2 linked regions of the Maricaulis maris genome follow. The protein of the gene in region 2 interacts with the protein of the main gene of each other region in a pairwise test. Links are inferred from orthologs where the notes say so. Each region holds a gene or a part of one and is shown on either strand. Other genes may lie near its edges. The genes, in order: pheT and secD.

Region 1 (3,411 bases), 590 kb from region 2 along the record:
GAAATGGCGGAGCGCATCCTCGGTATCGCGAAGCGGCTGCCGCTCCACCCCGAATTTGGCCGAGAACCAGATATGAACCCGGGCCTGGTTGCGCACCTCGACCTCCGCCGGCAGGTCGGCAAACGCCTCGGCGCAGCGACGGATGACGATATCCTCGCCGGCCTCCGACAGATCGGACCCGTCGTAATAGCCGACATCATAATCCTTGATGCCATGTCCGCCGGGGCGCCCCGTGAGCCGGTTCCAGGCGGCCTGGTAGACCGCACCCGCCATCAAGGCGGCATCGGGCAGGTCCAGCGCCGCGAGCCGATCGAGGATCGCGACGATCATCGGATCCTCAAGCGCCGCATCGACAAGAAAGGCGGCCTGCGCCGCCGCACCGGCACCGGCCAGTCGCCCCGGATCCAGCCGATCAGCCACGCAGGCTGGCACCCGTGGCTTTCTCGACCTTGGCGATGATGCCGGCAGCGATCGCCTCGATCTCTTTTTCGGTCAGCGTCTTGTCGCGCGGTTGCAAGGTGACCTCGATGGCCAGCGACACCTGCCCCTCCGGCACACCCTTGCCGTCATAAACGTCAAACAGGGCGACCTCGGTAATCATTTGCTTGTCGGCGCCCTTGGCGGCCCGCACCAGCGTGTCGGCAGACACCGACTTGTCGACGAGGAAAGCGAAATCGCGGGTCACCGGCGTCAGATCAGCGCGCTCGAGCGGCGTCCTGGCCTTCAGGCCGGAGGCCTTCTTGGGTTGCGGAATGGCGTCGAGCACGATCTCGAAGGCCAGCACCCGACCATCAATATCGAGCGCCTTCAGCACCGCCGGATGGATCTCGCCGAACTCGGCCATGACATTCTTCGGACCCAGACGCAGAACGCCCGAGCGACCCGGATGCCACCACTCGCGTGCCTCGACGACGACCTGGAGATTGTCGACCGGTGCCCCGGCGGCCGCGAGGGCCGACAGCGCGTCCGCCTTGGCATCGAAGATGTCGGGCTGGCGCGTACCCGCCCAGTGACGCCCGGCCTCGACCCGACGCACGCCGGTGGCGACCAGTTTCTGTCCGTCATCCTGATCGCTGAGATAGATCGGGCCAACCTCGAACAGGCGCGGATCGTCCTGACCCTTGTCGGCATTGGCCTGTAGCGCGGTCAGCAGGTGGATCAGCGCGGTCGGACGCATCACATCGAGCTCGGAAGAGATCGGGTTCTCCAGCTCGAGCCCTTCGCCATGGCCGCCAAACAGCTTGGCCTGATCGGTATTGCAGAAGGACCAGGTCACGGCTTCCGAATATCCGCGACCGGCCAGCGCCCGACGGGCGTGGCGCGCGCGCAGCTGCATCACCGTCGCCGGCGCTTCGCGGCGGACCGGTGGACGCGGCAGGGAGACGGCGTCGAGCTTGTCAAAACCATGGATGCGGGCAACCTCCTCGACGAGGTCGGCCTTCTGCGAACAATCCATCCGCCAGCTCGGCACACCGACCGCCAGCACATCGCCGTCGCCCTTGGGCTCGAAGCCGAGGGTTTCCAGAATGCGGATGATCTCGGCGCGCGGCAGGTCGAGACCGGTCAGGCGCTTGACCTCGTTGATCGGGAAGTCGATGTCGGCGGGCTTGGCCGGAACCTCGCCTGCGACCACCATCTCGGACGCTTCGCCACCACAATATTTCAGCACCAGCTCGGTCGCCTGCTCGATACCGGCGCGCACCGAGGCCGGATCCACGCCGCGTTCGAAGCGGTATTTGGCGTCGCTGTCGATGCCGGTCGCCTTGGCCGTGGCGCGCGTGATCAGCGGCTCGAACCAGGCGCTCTCGATGAAAACGTCCGTGGTCTCCGCAGTCACACCGGAATATTCGCCGCCCATGATGCCGCCGAAACCGAGGCAGCGGGCATCGTCTGCGATCACGCACTGGTCTTCGCCGGGCACGTATTCCTTGTTGTCGAGCGCCTCGAAACGGTCCGCCTCGCCCTTGCCGCGACGGGCCCGGATCGGGCCCTCCAGCTTGGCCAGGTCATAGACATGCAGCGGGCGGCAGCGGTCGTAGGAAATCATGTTGGTCATGTCGGCGAGGAAGTTGATCGGGCGCAGGCCGATCGCCTTGACCGCCTTGATCAGCCAGGCCGGGCTGTCACCATTCTTGACGCCCCGGATGACACGGCCGGCAAAGACCGGGCAGGCTTCCGGCCAGTCCAGCTCGACCTTGACCGGACAGGGGAATGTACCCGGGATCGGGTCGAGATCATGGGTCTTCAGCGTGCCGATCCCGGTTGCCGCCAGGTCGCGGGCAATGCCGCGCACACCGAGCCAGTCAGGGCGGTTGGGCGTCACTTCGAAATCGATGACCGGGTCGGCCTGGCCGAGCGCCACCACGGCCGGCGTGCCGATCTCGAAAGGCTCGGGCAGATCGATGATCCCGTCATGATCCTCGCCTAGCTCGAGCTCCTTGGCCGAGCACATCATGCCATGGCTCTCGACACCGCGGATCTTGCGCGGCTTCTTGTCGAGGGCGAAGTCGAGGCCCGGGATATACGCCCCCAGCGGCGCGTAGATCGCATACATGCCGGTGCGCGCATTCGGTGCGCCGCAGACAATCTGCTTGGTCCCGTCGACCGTCTCGACCGTGCAAACCCGCAGCTTGTCGGCGTCCGGATGCTGGACCGCCTCGGTAACATGGCAGACCGAGAAGTCCGCGAATTTTTCGAGCGGATTGTCGATGTGCTCGATCTCCAGACCGGCCATGGTCATCGCCTCGGCGATCTCGTCGAGCGTGGCCGGGGTGTCGAGGTGGTATTTCAGCCAGGAAAGCGGGAATTTCATCGTCGGCTCCTGCCGTTACAAGACGGCGCGTTATTCAGCTTGCTGGTCCGAACCAGCCAGGAAAGGTTCCGCTCCGTAGAGCTCGAAAATATCTGCCTCGGGACGCGGGCATTGCTCGACCCGTTGCCGGTCGGCGCGCTGCACCGAGGCCGTCCAGCACCGATCGAAAACCGAGCAATAGCAGACAACGGCATCCCAGCGCTCCCATTCAACGAACAGCGCAGCCAGCGCGCTTGGCGCGACGTCGGAGGCGGGCCAGGTCACTTCAAGGGGCACCACCATCTCGCCCGGCGCGAGGACCCGGCCAGTCATATTGTTCCAGGACCGGTCCTCGACACCCGCCGGCATCGAGGCAAACATGCCGTCCAGACTGTCCGCCGCCACGCCGTCGCGTGTCACCGAGACGCTTTCGACAAAGGCTGGCCCGACACCGTTATTGGCAACACGCAACCCCATGACGACGCGATCGCCTCCGGTCTGCGTGAAGGCGTCGACCTGGACAGCCGGCACCACGGCCCCATGCTGTTGCGCCCGCATCACCCGACCCTGGTCCCAGGCAACAAACAGCGCCGCAATACCGACGAGCATCGCGCCGATCC
Region 2 (3,305 bases):
TATCAACATCGAGGCACCGTCCGGCGCCGAGGTGCGGGCCGCAGCGCCTGGCCAGGTGGTCTATGCCGGCAGTGAGCTGGCCGGCTACGGGCAGCTTGTCCTGCTGCGTCACTCCGGCGGCTATGTGACCGCCTATGCCCATAATTCCCGTCTGCTGGTCCGTGAAGGTGACCAGGTCAGCCGGGGCCAGGTGATCGCCCAGGCCGGTGCGACCGGCACGGTCGACCGCCCCCAGGTGCATTTCGAGATCCGGTCGGGGGTGAACCCGGTCGACCCGATGTCCTATCTGCGCTGAGCCCGGCGCTCGCAAGACGGCCGCTCGAGGCGCGTTTTGTCACGTGTTCCAACAGCCGACCCTTGTTGCAACAGGGCCTCGTCCCGATATAGTCCCGCGCATTCGAATTTCCGGGCGTTTTCGCAACAAGGTTGCGTGATACGCCCTCAAGCAGCCGCGGAGCGCGCCTCTTCATGGAACAGTTTCTTCAGTCCCCGATTCCCATGCTCGTTCTCATGGGCCTGGTCTTCTACTTCCTGCTCATTCGTCCGCAGCAAAAGCGCATGAAGGAACACAAGGAACTGATCGGCGGCCTCAAGCGCGGCGATGAAGTCATTACCCAGGGCGGCATGATCGGCAAGATCGCCAAGGTCACCGACGAGGAAGTCACCCTCGACATCGGTGAGGGCGTGAAGGTCCGTATCGTTCGCGCCACGATTGCTGACGTGAAGGGCCGCACGGCTCCCAAGCCGGCCAATGACGCCAAGAAAGACGACAAGAAGGACAGCAAGGAAATCGGCTGATCCGATTGACTGCTATCCCTGATCGTCCCTGACAAAGAGGCCGCGCTGCCATGTTGCACTTCGGGCGTTGGAAACTGCTTTCCATCCTAATCATCACGCTGCTCGGCGTGATGTACACCATCCCCAACTTCGTGCCGGAAACCGACCGGTTCACGATCAACGAGGCGGATGGCACCGCAACGCCCAAAGGCATCTGGCGCTATATTCCATCGGGGACGATCAATCTTGGTCTCGACCTGCAGGGCGGTTCGCACATCGTCTTCGAGGTCGACATGGACGAGGTCCGTGACGCACAGCTCGAAGCGCTGGCCTCGGACATCCGGACGACGCTGCGCGAGTCACCGCCCGTGTTGGCGCGCTCTGTCGCCGTGATCGGTGACGAAGTCGTGGTGCTGATGGTGCGCCCGGAGGAACGCGAGACGGCGCTGGAGCGTATCCGGGGCCTGAACTCTCCAGTGACGACGGGCGTCGGTCAGGTCGGCCTCGCGAACATGTACGAGATCGACGCTGATCCGTCCGATCTCTCCGCGATCCGTATCGCGGTGACGCCGCAGCAGACCGAGGCGATCCGCAATCGTACGCTGGAGCAATCGATCACCGTGATCCGTCGCCGTCTCGACGGTCTCGGCACCACCGATCCGACCATCGCGCGCTCGGGTGACCGCCGCGTGCTGGTCCAGGTGCCGGGTGCGGACAACCCGCAGGAAATCATCGACCTCGTCGGCACCCAGGCCGCGATGAGCTTTCACATGGTCGACGAGAATGTCGATCCGGGTCCCAGCGGGCAGGCGCGCACCCCTCCCGGCGTGACCGTCTATGCCATGGCCGATACCGGCGGCACCCAGTGGGTCGCGGTCGAGACCCGTCAGCGCCTGACCGGTGAAAATCTCAACAGCGCCTATGTGACCTCGCACCCGAACTATATCGGCCCGGTCGTCGGCTTCCGTCTCGACACCCAGGGTGCGCTGATTTTTGGTGAGCTGACCCGGACCAATCGCGGTCGCCGCTTTGCCATCGTGCTGGACGACGAGGTGATCACGGCGCCGACCATCAACGAGCCGATCCTCTCCGGATCGGGCGTGATCGGCGGGGGCTATACCTACGAATCGGCCAACCAGCTGGTCATTCTGCTCAATGCCGGTGCGCTTCCGGCCTCGCTGACCCCGGTCGAACAGCGCGTCGTCACGGCCTCGCTGGGTCGTGACCAGATCGAGAGCGGCGAGCTGGCCGTGGTCATCGGCTTCTCCCTCGTGATCATCTTCATGGTCGCCATGTACGGCATCTTCGGCCTGTTCTCGACCGCCGCCCTGCTGGTCAATGTCGTGCTCATCCTGGGCGGCCTGTCCGGATTGGGCATGACGCTGACGCTGCCGGGCATCGCCGGCATCATCCTGACGATCGGTATGGCAGTTGACGCCAACGTCCTGATCTATGAGCGGATCCGAGAGGAAGTCCGCAACAACCGGACCCCGGTGCAGGCGATCCAGGCTGGCTATGAGCGAGCGCTGGCGGCGATCCTCGATGCCAACATCACGACCTTCATCGCCGCCGCCGTGCTGTACATGCTGGGCGCCGGACCGGTCCGCGGCTTCGCGGTCACGCTGGGTATTGGCATTGTCACGTCGGTCTTCACCGCCTTCGTCATCTCCCGCCTGCTGGCGGTTCTCTGGCTGCGGGCCTTCAAGCCCAAAAAGCTGCCGATTTAAGGGGAGGAAACCGACATGTCCCTTGCACTCGTCAAATTCCTGCCGACCGGCTCGAAGGTTCCCTTCATCCGGATCCGTTTCATCGCCCTGGCGATCTCCGCCTTCTTCATCGTCTTTTCGATGATCGAGTTCGCGACCGTCGGGATCAATTTCGGCATCGACTTCCGCGGTGGTATCCAGACCGAAGTCGAAGCCCCGAACACAACCTCGATCGAGGAATTGCGGACGGCCGCCAATGCGCTCGATCTCGGCGAGGCGCGCGTCCAGGGTGCCGGTGCCGCCGACGACAGTCATACGACCTATCTCATCTCCCTGCCGCTGCAGGCCGGCGAGGGGCTTGAGGGTGAGGCGGCCCAGAATGCGGCCCGCATTTCACTTGAGGAGGCGCTCCAGACGAGTTTCCCGGATATCGAATTGCGTGGCACGACCGTGATCGGCGGCGCGGTGTCCGGTGAGCTGATCATCACCGGCTTCACCGCCATCGGTGTCGCGCTCTTCCTGATGCTGGTCTACATCTGGTTCCGCTTCGAGTGGCAATACTCGGTCGGCGCCATTGTCGCCCTGACGCACGATGTCATCGCCACCGTCGGCATGTTCTCGCTGACCCAGATGACGTTCGACCTGGCGACCGTTGCCGCGATCCTGACCATTGTCGGTTACTCGATGAACGACACCGTCGTGGTTTATGACCGGATCCGCGAGAACCTGCGCAAGTACAAGCGCATGCCGCTGGCCGAAGTGCTCAACCTGTCGATCAATGACACGCTGTCGCGCACCATCCTGACCTCGGTGACGACGCTG

The links.
Region 1: the proteins of secD (region 2) and pheT interact in binary tests that used the Escherichia coli proteins (3 or more experiments, as listed by UniProt). The link is inferred for Maricaulis maris from one-to-one orthologs.

The regions. Positions count from the first base shown.
Region 1 is NZ_AP027270.1:192,070-195,480, reverse strand. Bases 113-3,205 are described here. They hold pheT (phenylalanine--tRNA ligase subunit beta), read right to left. Parts: upstream 2,813-3,205; coding sequence 413-2,812; downstream 113-412. Other genes in these bases: AAA969_RS00975 (hypothetical protein), read right to left, coding at 2,843-3,205; AAA969_RS00985 (nucleotidyltransferase family protein), read right to left, coding at 113-420. Outside these bases: more of AAA969_RS00985, read right to left, coding at 1-112; more of AAA969_RS00975, read right to left, coding at 3,206-3,411.
Region 2 is NZ_AP027270.1:784,636-787,940, forward strand. Bases 190-3,176 are described here. They hold secD (protein translocase subunit SecD), read left to right. Parts: upstream 190-848; coding sequence 849-2,504; downstream 2,505-3,176. Other genes in these bases: AAA969_RS03520 (M23 family metallopeptidase), read left to right, coding at 190-295; yajC (preprotein translocase subunit YajC), read left to right, coding at 469-798; secF (protein translocase subunit SecF), read left to right, coding at 2,520-3,176. Outside these bases: more of AAA969_RS03520, read left to right, coding at 1-189; more of secF, read left to right, coding at 3,177-3,305. UniProt on the Escherichia coli protein: Part of the Sec protein translocase complex. Interacts with the SecYEG preprotein conducting channel. SecDF uses the proton motive force (PMF) to complete protein translocation after the ATP-dependent function of SecA.